Regions from separate parts of the Thiorhodovibrio litoralis genome, predicted to be linked through region 3. Evidence: predicted binding sites of a transcription regulator. Region 3 holds the regulator's gene; each other region holds the start of a gene.

Evidence for each region. The regulator sigma-54, encoded in region 3, starts transcription at its own class of promoters, with help from an activator protein. The targets are predictions, from matches to a motif close to TGGCANGNTNCNTGCTT.
Region 1: a site for sigma-54 is predicted at 2,471-2,487, ahead of Thiosp_RS15685 (UPF0182 family protein). Genes of this name have one in related genera too.
Region 2: a site for sigma-54 is predicted at 3,473-3,489, ahead of flgB (flagellar basal body rod protein FlgB). Genes of this name have one in related genera too.

Annotation. Positions count from the first base shown of each region.
Region 1 is NZ_CP121473.1:3,505,486-3,512,212, forward strand. It holds gene Thiosp_RS15685 (UPF0182 family protein) at 1-2,399, opposite strand, end outside; gene Thiosp_RS15690 (sll1863 family stress response protein) at 3,001-3,483, shown strand; gene Thiosp_RS15695 (CsbD family protein) at 3,559-3,747, shown strand; gene Thiosp_RS15700 (CPXCG motif-containing cysteine-rich protein) at 3,890-4,075, shown strand; gene Thiosp_RS15705 (sensor domain-containing diguanylate cyclase) at 4,109-5,542, shown strand; gene Thiosp_RS15710 (hypothetical protein) at 5,622-6,065, shown strand; gene Thiosp_RS15715 (glycoside hydrolase 100 family protein) at 6,383-6,727, shown strand, end outside.
Region 2 is NZ_CP121473.1:331,001-337,727, forward strand. It holds gene flgF (flagellar basal-body rod protein FlgF) at 1-397, opposite strand, end outside; gene flgE (flagellar hook protein FlgE) at 430-1,878, opposite strand; gene Thiosp_RS01555 (flagellar hook assembly protein FlgD) at 1,912-2,583, opposite strand; gene flgC (flagellar basal body rod protein FlgC) at 2,596-3,018, opposite strand; gene flgB (flagellar basal body rod protein FlgB) at 3,018-3,431, opposite strand; gene Thiosp_RS01570 (CheR family methyltransferase) at 3,564-4,376, opposite strand; gene Thiosp_RS01575 (chemotaxis protein) at 4,468-5,412, opposite strand; gene flgA (flagellar basal body P-ring formation chaperone FlgA) at 5,647-6,459, shown strand; gene flgM (flagellar biosynthesis anti-sigma factor FlgM) at 6,598-6,727, shown strand, end outside.
Region 3 is NZ_CP121473.1:4,707,431-4,714,157, reverse strand. It holds gene ptsP (phosphoenolpyruvate--protein phosphotransferase) at 1-449, opposite strand, end outside; gene Thiosp_RS21500 (HPr family phosphocarrier protein) at 446-715, opposite strand; gene Thiosp_RS21495 (PTS sugar transporter subunit IIA) at 819-1,226, opposite strand; gene rapZ (RNase adapter RapZ) at 1,223-2,089, opposite strand; gene hprK (HPr(Ser) kinase/phosphatase) at 2,124-3,107, opposite strand; gene Thiosp_RS21480 (PTS sugar transporter subunit IIA) at 3,115-3,669, opposite strand; gene hpf (ribosome hibernation-promoting factor, HPF/YfiA family) at 3,787-4,155, opposite strand; gene Thiosp_RS21470 (RNA polymerase factor sigma-54) at 4,302-5,795, opposite strand; gene lptB (LPS export ABC transporter ATP-binding protein) at 6,008-6,727, opposite strand, start outside.

The DNA of each region.
Region 1 (6,727 bases), 1.2 Mb from region 3:
ATCAGACGGCCGCGGGTCGCCTTCAAGCCTTGCTGATTCCACAGCGTCAGCTCCTGAGAAAGGTGCGGGTCCTGCTTGATGAAGGCATTCACCTGCTCGGGCCCATAGACCAGGGTGCCTTTCGGAAAGTTGTAGACGATGATCCGCCCGTAGCTTTCACCATCGTTTCCCGCGACCGCGAGTGCGCGCATGCTCGGTTGCCCCTGCGGGGTCATGGGCGCGAACAGACTGTACTCAAAGTGATCGGAATCGATCAGATTGAGCGTCAGATAATAGGAGCGCATGCGTTCGATGCTCTCGCGCGACTGATTGGGCGGCAAATCCCAGGCGTCCTCCTGGTTGTAGAAGGTCTCCGGGTCGGTCTGGTGATAGCGCGTGTAGATGTCCATTTGCACATCGAACAGGCTCTTGGGATAGCGCACATGCTCCTTGAGCGCTTGCGGCATCTCCTCGAACGGCTTGAACAGTCCGGGGTAGATCCGCGCGTGCGCGGCGGCAATCGGGTCTTTCCGGTCGGCCAGATAGTAGTCGACACTGCCGTTGTAGGCGTCCACCACAACCTTGATGGAGTCACGAATATAATTGAAGGGCCGCTCGAAGTGCTCGACATGGCCCGCATACGGCTTCGAGTAGGGATACCACTTCGAAGTCGTCATGGCATCCTGTATCCAGTACAGGCGACCGTTGGCGAGCACGAGATAGGGGGACGGGCCCAGCATCAGGTCCGGCGTCAGCGTCTTGATGCGCTCGCGGATGTCGCGCCGAAACAGCAACCGGCTGTCGTCGGTCATCTGGGTGGTATAGAAGATATTGCGTTCCCCGAAGTAGAGCGCGAAAACCAACTTACGGAAGAGGCTGCTGATCGGCACCCCGCCGGTTCCGGCGTAGTCGGTCAGCTCGACCTCATCGCGCGAGGCGTAGTCGAGTTCATGACTCGCATTTGGCGCGATGACCGGATGCGGATCGCCAGTGCCGTAATAGATCGCGGCCTCATCGATGGGCAGACCTGCGGTGGAGCTTGGGGGAATGCCCTGGATTAACCACTCAATCGGGTTATCGGCCGCCTGCGCGGCCGGAGTCATCACCAGACCATAGCCATGGGTATAGCGAAGCCAGCGGTTGACCCAAGTCCTGCGTCCCTCCTCAAGTTTGTCGAGGTGGATCTGGCGCCCGGCAAGGAAGACCTGTTGATAGACGTCCTCGATCTCATAGCGACCCACATTCACCTTGCCAAATGCGTAATAAGGACGAATTTCCTGCAACTCCCGGTAGACGGACAGGAGCTTTTCCTCGTCCCAGATGGGAATGCTTTGCAGGCTTAGCTTGATGTCTGGAGTGATTTTCTCCCATCCCTTCTCATTAATGGGGTAATCGCGCGTCTCGACATCTTGCAGGCGATAGCCAGCCAATGTGGCCTGAATGTTGTTTTCGATATAGGGCGCTTCACGCGTCATCTCGGCGGGCTCCACCAGATAACGCCCCACCGAATCGGTCAGGAAAGGCGTATGGCGCAACCCGATGACCGCGAGCAACAAAACCGCCATGCCCGCAAGTACACGCGCGCCTTTGCCGGTGTTGAGCAGGTACAGCAAAACGGCGCCGGTCGCGAGCACCAGCACTGCCGATGTCGCGATCAGCGGCAGGGTGACCGTTATTTCCTCGTAGCCCGGTCCGTGAAACAGCGGCAGATGGTTGTCCGTGTAGAGGAGCATGTAGGCATCGCCGAGGCAATAGAGGGCCCCCATCAGAATCAGCAGCGCCAGGATCAGGCTCAGGTGCAAGCGCGCGCCGCGCCGCCAGTGCCCTCGCCCCCGTGGCATCGCCCGATGCTCGCGCCAGTAGAGCAAACCAAGACCCAGCAACACCAGGATGAACGCCACCAAAAGCTCGCCGTAGAGCAGCCGGTAGAGAGGCAGCGCGAACAGGTAGAAACTGATGTCGTGGCCCAGAACCGGATCGCTGATGCCGGCCTCGGGCGCGGACAGGAACAACAAAGCATCTTCCCAATTTAGAAGCAGCGGCAGCGCAACCACCACCGCCAGCATCAGCGCCAACGGCAGATAGAGTGCCAGCGAGCGCGCATGAAAGCGCTGTTGAACCTGGCGCAATGAGCGCCCATCCTTGGCCTCGGCGGCGGCGCCGTCCCCACGGCCCGGCGCCCCGAGATACTTGCCGCCAATCCAGAAATTGGCGAAAAACAGGATGAAAAAGAATCCCGCCGCGACCGTGAAAACCAGATAGCGATACAGCTGGCGCTGCCAGAAATAGCCTTCATACCCGAGCGACTCGAACCACCAGAGGTCGACCAGGAAGTCCCTGGCCGCCAGCCCCAGTAGCGCCAGCACGATGATGACGCCGAGCGAAAGGCCAATCACAAAAAAGGATTTCAACAAACGCATATTGATACCTCAGACAGCTATTGCAGTCCGCTCGCGGAACTCCGCGCCCGACCAGCGGCTTAGGCATTTCAGAGCAAAGCCGATGCCAGAACCCCTCCCATCCGACGCTTCCGGCGCGCGCGGGCCATTTCGCCAAGGCTTGCCAAGGGCGAGGTGATCGTCCGCCTGCCTCATCGACCGGGTGCAAGCGGCTCAAATACACCGCCAATGGTGCATATAACCCGCAATCAGCGGAGCCTTGCGGCGGCCTGAAGAGCTTGGAAACCATCCTATGGTGTTTCCGCCCCCTCTTGCTCCGCGCCCTTGCGCTCGGCGCCGGCAATGCGGCGTTGCTGGTCGACCGCCTCGGCGTGGCTGCGGTCGTCACCGGCACGCCGCTCCTCCAGCTCGCGAATCGTCTCCGTGCGACCGTCAGCGATCAGTCGGTCCCCGCTCTGCGCGCAGGGCTATGATTGAACTCTGAGCGATTGGCATTGGGTTTGCATAACCCTGTTCGAGATGAAGCGCATCAAGGCATAGCGACCATCTTAAAGGGCCAATGCCCATGTTAGCGAAACATCACCATTGCTGATCACTTCAACACAACCAAGAGGAACGCCCTATGAAACTGACTCCCCGCATGAACGCTACACTTTTCCTCGCGCTCTTCACGCTGCCCGCGATGGGCCAGGCCGCAACCACCGATGAGGCAACGACGTCTGACACCCAGACCCCATCGGCCGAGGAGATCAAGCAGCACACCCAAGAATTACTCACACAGCTCAAGGCGTACGGCGCCGATCAGCGCGACGAGGCCGTCGCGGCCAGCAAGGATGCGCTCGATGCGGCCGACGAGCGCATCGATGCCATGCAGACTCGCCTTGACGACAATTGGGACAGCATGAGCGAGGCCGCCCGTGAAAAGACCCAGGCCAGCATGAAGGCCCTGCGCCAGCAGCGCACCCAGGTCGCCGAATGGTACGGCAGCATGAAAACCAGTTCCGACAGCGCCTGGGACGAGATCAAGGAAGGCTTCTCAAAGGCCTACCAGGCGCTGGCCAATGCTTGGGACGACACCGTTGATGCGTTCGATTCCGAGCAATAACCCTTCGCCATACACATTCGAAGTCACATACATGTGCATACCAAAAGACCGGTCGTAACTGGTCGGGAGAAAACGATGAACTGGGAACAGATCCGCGGAAATTGGGACCAAGCCAAGGGCGAGCTGAAGGTGCGCTGGGCCAAGCTCACAGACGATGACCTCGCCCGGATCGCTGGTGAGCGCGACAAGCTCGTCGGCAGCCTGCAAGAGGCCTACGGCATCACCAAGGAAGAAGCCACGAAGCAAGTCGACGACATGAGCTGATCGGCGTCGCTTGCGCCAGGGATGGCTCGGGAAACTCTCCAACCGCGCTTGGGGTTGGCCGCAAAGCCGGCCCCAAGCGCCCCAAAGAACCAATCACGCCGGTCGAGCAGATTCCGGAGACCGATCCGCCGGTGCATTGATCATGCTTGAACAAACCCTCGTCCAATGTCCGTATTGCGGCGAAACCATTGCCACCGAGGTCGATGGCCTGGACAGTCATCGCTACATCGAGGATTGCCCGGTCTGTTGCCGCCCGATAGAATTTCATGCCGAGATGAGTGCTTGGGGCGAGCTGGTCGAATTAAATCCCCAGCGCGATGATGACTGAGCGATTGCGTTCAGGGGCTTGCATTTCAACGACATGAACACACAGCAAATCCGGATATGGCTGGCCGTCGCTTGTTTCATCGCAACGGTGGTGTCCGTCAGTCTCTTTGAGTTGGCTCGCTCCTACCGCACCGCCTTTGACGTGGCCTTTACCGAGGCCGAGATGTCGGGCTACCTGGTTTCCGAGTGGATCTCCGAATCCTTCTCCGGGATCGAAGCGGTTTTAAAAATCGCACTCTACGGGTTCGATGGGCACAACATTCTCTCCGCCGCACGCACCGCCGATGAGAATGCGCGCATCAATGACAGACTGATTCAGATGGCCTCGCATCATGAGGATATCATTTTTCTTGGGCTATTTGACACTGACTGTGTAATCCAGTATGGATCAATTCAAGACATTATTGGCGACAGCAGCGCGGAGCTTCAGCGTGCCTATTGCGGCGCGGTGATGGAAACCCCGATCAAACAGCTGAAGCTCAGCGAATTTTTCATCTCCAGCACCGGGGAGATGAATGTCTCGTCGACCTACCCTCTTGTGGTCGATGACAATGAAGTCGCTGGCTTTGCCTTGGCCGCGCTGAATCTCTCCTTTTTTCAGCGCTGGCTGAATAACCTAAGCAATCCCGCCATCACCATCAGCATCATGGATGCAAATCGGATCTTATTAGCGCGAAAACCGCAGTCCAATAAGATCGGTGAGCGCGTCGAGGATGACAGGCTGGCCAGGTTTTTGCACAGCGGCGGCGACTCCGTGTTGTTCAGGCGGGTTTCACCGGTCGACAAGATTGAGCGCTTATGGAGCATTCAGCGAACGCGCAACCTTCCATTCGTGGTCGCCGTTGGCTACGCCTTGGATGATGTTCTGGCCGCATGGCGGACAAAGATCCTCGCCTATCTCATCGGCAACATCTTGGTCGCCACGATTTCCCTGTTTCTCGCGTTGGCCTACCACCGCAACCGCGAGAGCGCGCAAAACATGGAACGCTTGGCCATGACTGACCCGCTGACCGGCCTAATGAATCGACGCAGCTTCACGGCCGTCGTCAAGGCCAAGCTAAAAGAGGCTGTCTGCAAAGATCGCCATGCCTCCTTCATCATGATCGATGTGGACCACTTCAAGACCATCAATGACACCCTTGGCCATGATGCCGGCGACAGTACCCTGAGGCAGCTCGCGGATGAACTGACGTCCAACTTCCGCTCGTCCGACCTGATCTGCCGATGGGGTGGAGAAGAGTTTCTTGCCTTCGTGGTCGACGCCGATCTAGAGACGGCCAAAACCCTCGCGGCGCGCCTCCAGGCATGCCTGGCGCAGCGGCGTTTTCTGGATCGCTTAACCATCAGCGTCAGCCAGGGTATCGCCGCCCTCGAACCGCAAGACACCTTCGAATCAGCCATCAAGCGCGCGGATGACAGGCTCTATCAGGCAAAGGCAAGCGGTCGAAACTGCTTTCGGTTCGCCTAAGGGTAACCACACGAATGGTCTCTATCTGCCATTCGCACCGCGTTCCCTGCTCTATCGAAACACTTCCCAGGAGATCACCATGACAAGACTCACACCGAAAATCCTCACCATCGCAACCCTAATCAGCTTGTCCCACTTGGCTCCGGCCAGCTCATTGCCCCAGTTCGACCCAAACTATTTCACCCAGGGGCAATACCAGGGGCATGCCTGGGTGAGCGGTGGCATTGGCACCCATGAGCGAGAGCAGCTGAGCAAACATTTCGGTCAGGAGTACAACCTCAAGCTGGAGTTTGCCCGCGTCAATGGGCATTACCTGGGCGATGTGGCGGTGACCATCACCGATCCGGGCGGTGACCCGGTGCTTTCGGCGCCTTCGCCAGGGCCCTGGTTCCTGGCAAAATTGCCCGCCGGCGAGTATCGGGTGATCGCCAGCGCCGATGAGCGCACCTTCGAGCGTCCCGTCTCCATTCCGGAGCAGGGCTCACGCACCCTGGTTTTCAACGCCTGGCGTCGCGGCGAATAATCCCGCGACTGTGATCGCCGCCGAATGGCGGTGGCCCGGCCCGACCCGGCCCACGCGCCAACCAATGCATGGCGTCAAGGCGCGACCCGGCGGTTGCCAGGTTAGTTGCGTGAGGCGCGCGGCATCCCGGGCAGCTGTCCGCCGTCGACGAGGTCTTTGGCTGGACGCTCAGCGAGGCCGATCTGGCCGAGATCGAGCGGATACTCGCAACTCGCATTCAAGACCCAGTTGGTCCGGAGTTCATGGCCCCGCCGGCACGCGCCAGCGTGTGATTCGCGGTCACTCAAGACCCAAGCCACCACCCAGGAGACCGCGCCATGCAAGCAAAGAGCGTCCGACAGGCCTGGCAACTGCTTGAATCCTCGGTGGTGACCTTCCAGAGCCAAGCCGTGGGGACCGTGGCGGCCCAGGATGCGGAGACGGCCGCCTTGAATTACGATCAGGTGTTCACCCGTGACTTCGCCATCTCGGCTTTCGCGTTTCTGCTCGATGGCCGCCCGGAGATCGTGCGCCGGTTTCTGGAAGTGACCTTGTGCCTGCAAAGCCAGCAGCGCCAGCTCGACTGCTTCAAACCCGGCGAGGGGCTGATGCCGGCAAGCTTCAAGGTGACCTGCGATGGATCCGGCGAGCAGTTGCTCGCGGATTTTGGCGAGTCCTCGATC
Region 2 (6,727 bases), 1.1 Mb from region 3:
CCGGTGGTATCGCAATGGGTCCGCCATCGCCGAGCACGGGCAAGCCGTTACCGAGACGCATAATGCCCTGCGCATCGATGCGAAGATCGCCGGCGCGAGTGTAACCTTCGGTGCCGTCCTTGGCTTGTACTGCCAGAAATCCGTCACCCTGTATGGCGACGTCCAGGTCCCGTCCAGTGGTCTGCATGGCGCCCTGCCTAAAATCTATGGCTTCATCGGCTACCTGTACATAGTCTCGGGAGTCGTAAACCGGACCTCGCATAGGCTCGGTGTAGGCATATACGAAGGATTCGCGAAATCCATGCGTATTGGCGTTCGCTAGATTGTTGTTGTTGACTGCCTGCGCGTACATGGTCTGCTTGGCGCCGGTCATTGCCACATACAGCATGCGGTCCATGAAATCCCTCCAGCCTCAAAGGCCCGTTTGGCTTAACGCTTGATCTGCAGAACCGTCTGTGTCATTTGGTCGGAGGTTGAAATTGTTTTGGAGTTAGCCTCAAAATTTCGCTGGGCAACGATCAAATTGACTAGCTGAGTAGCCAGATCCACATTCGATGCCTCGAGGGCACTGGATTGAATTGTTCCGAGATCTCCAGTACCAGCTGCGCTGTAGACTGGATCGCCAGCGGCGAAGGTAGCCGCCCAGTTGTTGTCTCCGACTGGTTGCAGACCTTGGACATTATTAAAACTGGCCATTGCGACCTGCCCCAAGACCGACGACTGACCATTGGTGTAACGGGCAAATACCCTGCCTTCATTATCAATGTCAATCGTGGATATGGTCCCTGTTGTAAAGCCGTCCTGGTTAAGTTCGTTAATGTCGAACTGGGTGCCGTACTGGGTTGTGCCGTCTCCTGCGTTTTCCGGAGAGGTTGCACCAAAATTGATAGTGGTTACATTAGCCGCATCTGGGCTAAATTGGTTGGCTCCATTACCAAACGGTTCGCCATCAGGAAATGCCAAAGCCCAAACGAAAGCGTCATTATCCAGGGGCTGCGGTTGAGGACTCGGCATTTCCAAATAACCCTCAGGTGTAAAAACGAGTCTTGCTGCTTCTACCTCATTGCCAGGGCCTGTCGGGTCGCCACCGTTTGCACTTTGCATATACATCCGACCGTCGTCACCTTCAATCTCCATTCCCATGTAAACATCCCATTCCAAAGGGATTGGGTTGTCGTCGCCATCACGAGGCTTCACAAAATACAGGGTCAGCGTTCTTGGGGTGCCCAAGGAATCATAGACTGTAACAGCGGTGGAGTAGTTGTAAGTATCTGGGTCAGGTCTAGTAGGACTGCCTGGCTCACCTGGGTCTGGCCAGCCATCGTTATCCTGGGCCGTCCAGTCTAGTAGCGGAGGCTCGGCATCCGATGGTAGGTTAACCACCACGTCGACCTCTTTGGTGGCACTGGGTTCTGCATTACCCGTCTGAAGTTGCAGATCAGTTAATTCACCAGTTGCAAAGATGGTATCAAGATTGTTCGGCTCTGCTGGCTCAAAGCCTTGCAGATATTGACCATTATTATTGATGATAAAGCCTTCGCGATCGACCTTGAGCTCACCATTTCGAGTGTATTCGAGGCTCCCGTTTATTTTATCCTCTACCACAAAATAGCCATTTCCACTAATTGCAAGGTCTAGCGCATTATCCGTAAACTGAATGGTTCCCTGTGAGTGTTGCTGCGCCACATCAAGAACGCGAACACCCTGACCTGCCGCCGTATTGGAAAGCCCGGTGGTTGTAGTGGCAAAGAGGTCGCCAAACTCTGCGCGCGAGTATTTAAACCCCGTGGTCCCTACATTGGCAATATTGTTCCCGGTTACGTCAAGGTCTTTACTCGCTGCGAACAAACCGCTAAGACCAACATTAAAAGCACTCATGAGTTAACTCCCGTTTTTCAAATCTTACTGAGCTTAGCTAATACGCCTGACGTCTGAGAAGCCGATCGATTCCATGCCTGGCACGCTAAGCTCCAGAGTTCCGTCCTCACCGATAGCGACGGTCTCTACCCGCTTGTTCAGAAATGTTTCCACCGCTTCGGTACCCTCATTTCCAACCACGTTTGCGCGGAATTGATAGACACCCGGTGTTGCGGGGGTGCCATCACTCAGAAGACCGTCCCACTCGAACTGCTGCAAACCCGCGCCGGTATTTTCAAGCTCTAACGTGCGAACCGCCGCTCCACTAGCATCCAAAATCTCTATCGAGGCAGATGTTGCAGCGGTTTGAAGGTCAATGGCCCCGGAAATTGTTTCGCCTTCGTCGAGTTGGCTAAACTCAGCCGGGATTAAGACTTCATGGCCTACGAGAGTCGCCGCTTGGAGTGCCTGACCCTGACTCAAGGACTGCGACAGGGTTTCGAAAGACTGTGTCAAACTTTCAATGCCGGTTAACGTCGAAAACTGTGCCATTTGACCGATAAAGTCCGTGTTCTCGACGGGCTTCATTGGGTCCTGAGTAGAAAGTTGGACGGTCAGTAGTTTCAGGAAATCTTCTTGGCCTAATTCACCGCGCTGTTCAGTATTGACCTGGGGAGTCGGTGCGAGGCCAAGTGACTGCAAGGTCTCAGTAGAAAAATCTGACATTGTGCGGATTCCTTATTGCTGTCCGCCAATCTGCAGGGTGCGCTGCAGCAACTGACGTGTGGTATTCATGACTTCGACATTGGCCTCGAAGCTGCGTGAGGCGGACATCATGTTGGCCATTTCCTGGACCACGTTGACCGCGGGACGGAAGACATAGCCCTCCTCGTTTGCCTGTGGGTGATGTGGCTCATAGGTGATGATGGGCTCGTCTGGTCTGTCGACGATTCCTGCGACCCGCACTGGCGTATCTGCTCGCTCCGGGTTGTTACGATCAAGCACCGTCTGGAACAGCACTTCCTTGGGTTGATAGGTTTCTTCAGGGGTAGGAGCGCCTACGCTGGAGTTGGCCAGGTTGGATGCCACGGTATTGAGTCGCACCGACTGGGCAGTCAGCGCCGAACCCGAGGTATTAAAGATGCTAAAAAAGTTGCTCATCAGCTGCCTCCGGATTGCAGGGCGGATTTCAGACCCGAGACCTTGCGGTTGAGGAATTCGACGCTGCTTTGAAACTGCATGGCATTCTCGGCAAAGGCGGCGTGCTCGAGTTGCGGATCGACGGTATTGCCATCCAGCGCCGGTTGCGCGGGGACGCGATAGAGTCGCTCCGGCGGCATGTCGACGGCTCCGGCGGTGTCAGGCGGCAAGTGGCGGTCGTTGGTGCGCTTGAGCGGCAAGCTATTGCCGCGTCCGGCTGCCTGTGAGAGCGCGTCGCGAAAGTCGACGTCGCGCGCCTTGTAGTTGGGGGTTTCGGCGTTGGCGAGGTTTGACGCCAACAACTCGGTGCGGTCCGCCCTGACCAGAAGGGCTTGCGGCGAAATGCCTAGTGCTTTGTCGAGAGAGAGGCTCATGGCTTGTCCTGCATGGCTGACCCAATGTCTTGGTCATGAACAAGCAATGCCCGTGCCAGCCGAAGTAGGGCGGAGCAAGCAGGAGGAAATCGATGGGCAATCGCGCGCGGGCGCGATTAGGGGATGAGGCGATCAGACCCGGCGCAGGACCGAGCCGCGCGGGGTGCGCTCGAGTTCGAAGGCTTTGGTGTAGGGGGAGACAGACTCGGAAGCGCCAATGAAGAGATAGCCGCCCGGGTCCATCTGCCGGGCGATACCGTCAAAAACTCGACTCTTGGTTTCGGCGGAGAAGTAGATCAGCACATTGCGGCAGAAGACAATGTCGAACTTGCCGAGCGTGGCGTAGGAGTCGAGCAGGTTGAGCTTCTGAAAGCGCACCTGGCGCTGGAGCTCCGGCTTGATCTTGTGGCCGTTCTCGACGGTGTCGAAAAAACGCTTGCGGCGCTCCTCACTCAGGCCGCGCACGATGCTCAGGCCGTCGTAGATGCCAGTGCGGGCCTCGGCTAGCGCCGACTCAGACAAGTCGGTACCCACAATGCTGGCGCTTGGCGCTTTCATCGGATTGGCGCTGGCATACTCGCTCAGCACCATGGCAATGCTAAAAGCCTCCTGCCCGGTGGAAGCGGCGGCTGACCAGACGCGGATGGAGCGCTTGGAAGCAGCAAGGTCCGGCAGGATGATGTGGTGCAGCATCTCGAACGGGTAACCGTCGCGAAACCAGGAGGTTTCGTTGGTGGTCATGGCATCGATGACGCGCGACTTGAGCTTGGGCTGGGCCGAGCTGCGCAACGCTCGCAGCAGCTCCTCGACGCTGGCGAAAGAGAACTCCTCGAGCAGGCGCGACAGGCGGCTGGAGACCAGGTACTGGCGGTTTGAGCCGAGCACCAGCCCGCAGCATTCGCTCAAAAAGCGAGAAAATTCAGTGTAGTCCTGCGGGTCAATCACGGTAACATGGCGCAATTATCTGGCAAGTTGATCTGGCAAGGTGGTCCGGCACGCATCGGAGTCTTTCCGGGTGCTTCAAGGGGTCGCTACTTCAAGCCTCATGCGTTAGCTGCTGGCGAGTATATTTCAAGATGGCGGCGGCAAGCTCGTCAGGATCGAATTTTGGCAGAAAATGATCCGCGCCAGCACGTTTTACCAGATCGGCATTGAACTGACCGCTCAACGAGGAATGCAAGATCACATTCAAGTGTCGCAAATGCGGGCTTTCGCGGATCTTGCGCGTCAGCGTGTAGCCGTCCATGCGTGGCATTTCAATGTCGGAAATCACTAGCGCGATCTGCTCGTGCGCGGGTTGGGTCTGCTCAAGTGTCTCAAGGTACTCCAGCGCCTGGAGTCCGTCGGAACGCGCCTCGACTGCAAAGCCGAGATCCGACACGCTGCGCTCGATCTGTCTGCGCGCTACCATCGAATCATCCACCACCAGTACGCGTTGTGCGCCATCGCCCGCGACCGCACGCGCCTGCTCTTTGAACTCCGTTGAAACCTCGCGTGCAAGTGGGTTGACTTGCACGAATACCCGTTCAACATCGATGATTTCAACCCAGCGGTTGTCGATCTCCGTGACCGCCACCAGAAAGCTCTCGTGCTCGGTGCCGCGCGGCGGGGGCTTGACCTTTTCCCAACTGACATTCACGATCCGGTCCACATTCGAGACCCAGAAGCCCTGCACCGAACGATTGAACTCGGTGACAATGACCTTGGCGTCCTGATTTGGCGAAATTGTCTGGGCGCCGAAGCCGATGGCGCTGGCCAGATCGATGATCGACACCGTCTTGCCGCGGATGTTGGCGACCCCGCAAACAATAGCCGCCGAGCCCGGCAGCTGGCGCAGTCGTGGCTTGGCGATGACCTCGCGCACCTTAAACACATTGATGCCGAAGGTTTGGGTGCCACCGAGATGGAACAGCAAAAGCTCCATTCGGTTCTGCCCGACCATCTGCGTGCGTTGGTCGACATCGTCAATAAATTGACTCATTAAACCTCCAGACCCTTGGCCCCGATCGCATGGGTGCCACTCATTGGATGATAGCCTAAAAGCGGCAACATGGCTTAAGCCATCGGCGGTTTTTGGTCCGCTGGCTGGTCGCTGCAACCGCGACTACTGCTCGCGCCGGCGCGGTCGGTAAAAATGGCCTCGGTCTTGCATTCTCCTGCGCAACGAACAGGAGCCGAAATCGCCTCATCGCCCATAGGCAAGACGGAGCAAGAGATGCAAACTATCAACCTCAGAACCCCGCAACCGAGGCGCCAGCGTCTGGCGCCCAACTGGCGCTGGCTGATCAGTGCGCCCTTGCTATGCTTCAGCGCCCTTTTCCTGGTCCAAGGAATCAGCGGCCAAGTGGGAATCATCGCGCAGGCAAACGCGGCCGGCTTGGCCGCCACTGAAGAGATCGAGCCGGTTACCAATATCCAGCGCGCGGCCAAGACCTTTCTTCATCATGTGGCGGGCGGCGATGGCGGTGCGAAGGTCAAGGTCTCCGTCGACCCGGTCGACCCGCGGCTGCGCCTTAAGCTTTGCGAGCATGACCTTCAAGCCAGTCTGGCACCGGGTGCGCGCAAAACGGGTAACACCAGTGTGAAGATCCAATGTCAGGGGCCGGTGCGCTGGTCGTTGTTCGTATCCGCCCGCGTCGAGCGCTTTGGCGCGGTCGTGGTGGCCGCCGGCCCGCTGAACCGCAGCAGCATGGTCATGCCCACGGACGTCAAACTCGAGCAGCGCGAGACCGGTGCCTTGTTGGGCGGCTACTACGATGATCTGACCGATACCGTCGGCATGCAGGTACGCCGCTCGCTACGCCCCGGTGACATCATCACCGATTCCCACCTGAAAACGCCGCTCTGGGTTGAGCGCGGTCAACTCGTGCGCCTGCTCTCCGAGGGCGGCGGCATACGCGTCAGCATGAGCGGCGAGGCGCTGGAGGACGGCGGCGCGGGGGATCGCATCCGGGTGCGCAACAACTCAAGCGAGCGGGTTGTCGAAGGTGTCATCGAATCCCCTGGCGTGGTCAGGATTCCGCTCTAACCCGCTGGTTGCATCGCGTTGAAGCGGGGTGGCACGATGATGTTGACGCAATTCCATGGGTTTTCATTTCCCGTTGCCTTCGCCGTTAGGCTAAGATTCGGTTAAGGCCGCTAGCGAATTTTGACAGCAAGATGACCGATGGACATCAAAAACCTGGGAGCGAATAAAGGTCGCGCGGAGCGAGTCGGGTCTAAGGGCTCCCCGCGATCCGCTGGCAAAAGCGGTGCTGCCGGCAAAGCGGCGGGCACATCTGCTGCTGCAAGCTCCG
Region 3 (6,727 bases):
TGTTGCTGCTCGAGGTTGCCGAGGAAGACCAGAATCTGGCGCACCACATGATCGACATCGTCGCGGCGGGTGCTGAGATAGGGGTCATCCATCTCGTCGAACACCTGCACCAGGATGTCGCGCTGCAGCTTGAGCGCCAAGCCTGCGTTGACGTGGCGCTCGCGGATCAGGTCACGGGTGGCATCCACCAGTGCCGAGTCGGTCAGCATCAGCAGGTGGGTGTCGATGAACTCGGCAATGTGAGCCGGGGTATTGGCCGGAATCGAATGGCGCACACCTTCGAGGTGGCTGCGGGCGGCATCGAGTGCCGCGTCGAGGCGGCGCAGCTCGGCCTCGGGACGTTCGACCGGCTCAGAGGAGAAGGTCGGTTCCTGTCTCAGCAGGTAGGCCTTGCCGACGGCGAGCTTGCGCGCGCCGGCGACGCCGACCCCGGCAAAGGCGGTGATCATTCACCTTCTCCGAAATAATCTCCGATCAGAGCTACGAGTGCGTCCATCACCTCCTGCTCATCAGGGCCATTGGTCTCGATGCTGATGACGGTGCCGCGCGCGGCGGCCAGCATCATCACGCCCATGATGCTTTTTCCGTTGACGCGGCGGCCCTCGCGCTCGACCTGGACGCTGCTCTCGAAGCGACTCGCGCAGGTGACGAATTTGGCCGCCGCACGCGCGTGCAGGCCAAGGCGGTTAATGATTTCGACGTCTTTGCAAACCACGGTTTTCGTATCGATGGATTGGCGGTTGAACGGATAGCAAGTGCTTGGGCGCTAGACCCCGCTCACTCGCTGAACGGGCGCGGGCATGCGGGCGTGCGGGATCTCAGGTGTCTTGGACGCCGTCGAGCTGGCACAGCAGCACGCCCTCGCGTCCGCCACTCAAGGCCTTTTCGGTGATGGCGGGGAGGTCGAGCCAATGATAATTCAATGTGCGCACCAACATGGGCAGATTCACGCCGGCTAACACCCGTACCTGATGGCCGCGGCGGATGCTGTTGGCGACGTTCGATGGGGTGGAGCCGAACAGATCGGTCAGAATCAGCACGCCGCTGCCGTCGTCGAGCTCGTCGGCGAGACGGGTGGCGCGCTGGTGGAGCTGGTCCGGGTCGTCATATTCGGTCACGTCGATGGCGGACGCGGCGACCGGGCAGTCGCCGAACATGCGCCTGGCCGTGCCGAGCAGCTCGGCGCCGATCTGGTTGTGGGTGATGACAAGAACGGAGACAGTCACGGCAATTCCCGGTGACGCAACAGAACGCGGCGCCCAGCGCTCTCGAAATGGGCGCGCAGTGCTTCGGCCATGTAGACGGATCGATGCTGACCGCCGGTGCAGCCGATGGCGATGGTGAGATAGCTGCGTCCGTCGCGTTCGAAACAGGGGGTCCAGCGGGAGACAAAGGCGGTCAGGTCGTCGCGCATGGCGCCGACATCCTCGAATTGTTCCAGGAATTCTATCACCGCCGGATCGCGTCCGGTCTGCCCGCGCAGCGCCTCCTGCCAGTGTGGGTTGGGCAGACAGCGGACATCGAAGACGAAATCGAAGGACTCTGGCACGCCCTTTTTGAAGCCGAAGGATTGCAGCAGAATGGAGGTGCTGGGTTTTTGTCCGGCGCCGAGACAGCCGCGCACCAGGTCGCGCAGCTCATGGATGTTGGTGTGGGTGGTGTCGATGTGGGCATCGGCCACCTGGCGCAGGGGCTCGAGCAACTCGCGCTCGTAGTCGATGGCTTCGGCCAGCGAGCGCGCGTCGCCGGTGAGCGGATGCTTGCGCCGCGTTTCGCTGAAGCGGGTCATCAGCCGCTCGGTCTGGGCCTCAAGGAACATGACTTGGGGAAGGATGCCTTGCTCGCTCAGCGACATCAGTACCGCGGGGAGTTGGGACAGGTCGTCCGAATGGCTGCGCGCGTCGATGCCGACGGCGGTGCCAACGCAGTCCGGGCACAGCGCCCGATCGCTCTGGCGCAGCCCCAGCGCGAGCTCCCGCAACAGGAACAGTGGCAGATTGTCGATGCAGTTGTAGCCGATGTCTTCCAGCGTATTCAAGGCGACGCTTTTGCCGGCGCCTGAAAGTCCGCTTACGATGATGAAGTCCATATCCGCAGCCGCTTCGATAGCTTGGTCGATTGGGTCAGGTCCATGGCTCATGGAGGCGATGCTCGGTCTCCCAGGCGGGCACCTCCGCCGCCAGCAATCCGGCCTGACGTTCGGCCAGGTCCGATCCGGCGTCGTAGCCGCGGGTGCGCAGAATCTGGCTGCGCACGGCTGTTTCAAGCAGGACGGCAAGATTGCGTCCCGGAGCTACCGGGATGGTTATCTCTGGCACCGCGATGCCGAGAATGTTCCGTGTGGATAAACTGCCGCGCAGCCGGTCGATGCAGGCCAGCTCGCTGTTGTCAAAAAACCGCATGCTGATGACCAGGTTTAGGTGGTTTTTTTCGCGCACCGAACTTTCGCCAAACATGGCGCGGATGTTCAAGACACCAAGGCCGCGAACTTCAAGAAAATCGCGCAGCAACGGCGGGCAGCGCCCCTCGATGACCTCGGGCGCGATGCGTGCGAACTCGGGTGCATCGTCGGCGATCAGGCGATGACCGCGGGCGATCAACTCGAGCGCGAGTTCGCTTTTGCCGATGCCAGGGTCGCCGACCAGCAGCACGCCCATGCCGAGAACCTCGAGAAAAACCCCGTGCAAGGTGGTGCGTTCGGCAAAGGTGTGGGTGAGGACATGCTGGAGGTGCTCGACAATGTCCTGATCGTTGAGGCTCGATCCCAGCAGGGGCGTGCCCTCCTGCTCGGCGCGGGCGCGGAATTGCGCATCGGGCTCAAGCGCGTCGGCAAAGATTACCGCCACTGGGCTGGCGGTGAAAACCCGCGTCAGCATATCGCCGCGGGCGTGGGGGTGGAGATCGCGCAGGTACGCGAATTCGGCCTGACCAACAACCTGCACCCGGTTGGGGCGGATGCAGTTCATCGAGCCAACCAGGCGCTGGCGCGGACCCTCAGGTGGGGTTTGCAGCGGAATCCGCTGCTTCGGCGGCTCGAACAACCATTGCAGTTTGAGCGGTTCGCTCAGACTGTCGACGAGACTCTGCAGGGAGTCGATCGGCTTCACGCTGGTCTCAGGAACGCCGTGGGGACCCGTCTGGCGGCGAGCTGGGCAGAGAACTGGTCGGAGAGCTGGCTGGAGAGTTGGCCGGAGAGCTGCTTGGCGCAGCTTCTGCGGGGGCCGCTTCAGTCAGAAGCGCCAGCAGCGCGTCGGGCCCCTCAGCGTCGCGCAGCTTCTGTCGCAGCTGGTCCTGGTTGAATAGCGCGGCAAGGTCGGCCAGCAGCTGCAGATGCATTTCGTTGGCCGTCTCGGGGACCAGCAGCGCGAAGGCCAGGTCGACCGGCTGGTCGTCAATGGCATCGAAGGGAACCGGCTCGCGCATTTGGACGAAGGCGCCAATGGCGTCCGTCACTTCCGCCACCCGCGCGTGCGGCAGGGCGACGCCGTGCCCGAGCCCGGTGCTGCCGAGGCGCTCGCGCTCGAGCAGGCGGTCGAAGACGGACTCGCGGCTGAGCTCAGGCAATTCGCCGACCAGCAGTTCAGCCAGGGTCTCGAGCAGGCGCTTTTTGCTGCTGATACTGGCCGCGCCGAGCACCCGGTGTTCGACGATGAGTTGTGGGGGGAACATGGTTGGTGGCTCTCCCGTGGGAAACAAAAACCGGAGCCGGCATGACCGGCTCCGGTATGAATCAGCTAGAGACTCGAGTGATTTGCGTGCGTGATGCGATGAGTCTCTTGGCTTGGGTTAAGTCTCCGCCGGGTCCTCGCCGGGCGCGGGCTCGCTGGTGGCCGCGAGTTCGGCACTGGCGGCTTTGGCTCCCGGCGCGCGATGACTCTGGCGCTTTTCCTTGTATTTGATCACCTGACGGTCGAGTTTGTCGATCAGTCCGTCAATGGCGGCGTACATGTCTTCGTGCGTGGCGTCGGCAAAAACACTGGCGCCATTGATGAGCAGCGTGGCTTCCGCCTTTTGGCGGAGCTTCTCGACGGTCAGTATGACGTGCGCGTTGATGACATGGTCGAAATGGCGCTCCAGGCGGGAAAATTTATTATCGACATAGTCCTTAAGCGGCTCGGTGATGTCGATATGATGACCTGTGAGCTTGATTTGCATAGATTGTCTCTCCTGGATGATCGAACGCAACGATGGCGGCTACGCCAGCCCTGGGGGATTTCATCACAAAGGAAGCCCTTAGTGAAAATCGCGGTTAGTGAAAACTCCGGTTAGTGAAAATGCCGGTTAGTGAAATCCCCGGGCGGTCAGGCGAGGCGCTTACGCTCGTTTGAGGGCGGTATGCCCATGGCTTCGCGGTATTTGGCGACTGTCCGCCGCGCCACCTTGATGCCTTGATCAGATAAAACATCCGCGATTTTGTTGTCGCTCAGAGGCTTGTTGGGCGTCTCGGCAGCGACCAGTTTGCGGATGAAGGCTCTGATGGCGGTGGACGAACATTCGCCTCCTGAAGTCGTGTTGACATGGCTTGAGAAAAAATACTTAAACTCGAGAGTGCCCCTCGGTGTGTGCATGTATTTCTGCGTGGTGACGCGCGAGACGGTGGATTCGTGCAGCTCGAGTGTCTCGGCGATATCGCGCAACACCAACGGACGCATGGCTTCTTCGCCGAAGTCGAAGAAGTCCTGCTGCAGCTCGACAATTTTGCTCGCGACGCGCAGCACGGTGTCGTTGCGGCTGAGCAGGCTTTTGATGAACCACTGGGCTTCCTGTAGGTGGGATTTCATGCACTGGTTGTCGGCTGCCTTGTCGGCACGACGAATGAGCTGGCGGTAGCTCTCGTTGACGCGGATTCTCGGTGTGGTGTCCGGATTAAGCTCCACTGTCCAACGGCCGTTGCGCCGACGCACGAGTACGTCTGGCTTAATGTACTCGGGGCGCACCTCGGTCACGGCGGAGCCGGGGCGCGGGTTGAGCGAGCGGATCAGACTCAGTGCCCTGGCGAGGTCGTCGTCGCCAAGTTTGGTGCTGCGTCGCATGCTGTCGAGGTCGTTGCGCGCCAAGGCGTCAAAATGGTGCTCGCAGATGGCCAGGGCATGGTCGCGCTGCGGCTGGACGTCAGTGAGCTGACGCAGTTGCAGAATCAGGCACTCGCGCAGATCGCGCGCGGCGATTCCGGCAGGGTCGAAGGACTGAATACGATGCAGCACGGCATCGATCTCGTCGCGCTCCAGATCGGGGTCGTTGAGAATGTCTGGCAGTTCATCGAGGTCGAGACGCAGATAACCATCGGCGTCGATGGCGTCGATCAATGCCTCGGCAACGGCTCGGTCGCGTTCCCCGAAACGGGTCAGGTTGAGCTGCCAGTCGATGTGATCGTGCAGCGTCTGCGGGCGAGAGCGCTGCGCGAAGAGATCGAAGTCATTGCCGTCGCTGCCGTTGTTGCTTGGCGCGCTGCCGCTTGCTGTGTAGCTGTCGAAGGTATCGGCCCACTGACTGTCGGTCGGCAGCTCGGCCGGCATGTCATCGCGCTCAGGGCGCAGGGAGTCGTCGATGCGGGCGTCCTCGATCTGCCGTTCAATGTCACGCGCGGAGATGTCCTCAAGGCCCGTGCCCTGGTCGCCGAGGCTTTGCTCTGGCGGATCATCGTCAGCGCTCTCGAGCATCAGGTTGGATTCAAGCGCCTGCTGGATTTCCTGCTGCAGGTCCAGGGTGGAGAGTTGCAGAAGCTTGATGGCCTGCTGCAGCTGCGGCGTCATCGTCAGCTGCTGGCCGAGGCGCAGTTGAATGGTCTGCTTCATCGCGACGCTTTCGGTCAGACTCCGGCGTGATCAGGCATGAAGAGAAGGGTTCTCGCAGCGAATGAAACTTGCATAGGCATTCTTGATTGTAGCTGATCTTTTCCGCCTCGACGCAAGCTGGGGAGCGCGATCGGCTTTTGTCAGCGCCACGACCGTGGTGGCCTGGGGGCGAATGTGTTCGTGGGAAACGTTAGCAGCGCAACAGCGTCGGCTTACAGGCGGAAATGCTCTCCGAGGTAAACCGTGCGAACCTGGGTGTTGGCAAGCAACTCGGAGGGCGCGCCCTCGGCGATGACTTGGCCGTCGCTGATGATGTATGCGCGATCGCAGATGTCGAGCGTCTCGCGGACATTATGGTCGGTCACCAGCACCCCGATGCCGCGCTCGCGCAGATGAGTAATGATCTTCTTGATATCGACCACGGCGATGGGGTCGACACCGGCGAAGGGTTCGTCAAGCAGCATGATCTTCGGCTCGACCGCCAGGGCGCGGGCGATTTCGAGCCGTCGGCGCTCGCCGCCGGACAGACTCAGCGCCATGGATTCGGCGATATGCGCGATGCCGAGCTCGTCGAGCAGCGCCTCGCACAGCTGCCGGCGCTGGCGCTCGTCGAGTTCCGGGCGGGTCTCGAGCACGGCCATCAGGTTGTCGGTGGCGCTCAGCTTGCGAAATACCGAGGGCTCCTGGGCCAGGTAGCTCAGGCCGCGCCGGGCGCGGGCATGCATGGGTGCGAGGCTGACGTCCTCGCCGGCGAGCAGGATGCGCCCGCCATCTGCGGCCACCAGGCCGACGATCATGTAAAAGCTGGTTGTCTTGCCGGCACCATTGGGGCCGAGCAGTCCCACCACCTCGCCAGCGCTGACGCTGATGTTGACGCCATCAACGACCCGGCGCCGACGATAACTCTTGGCCAGACCCTCGGCCTGCAGGGC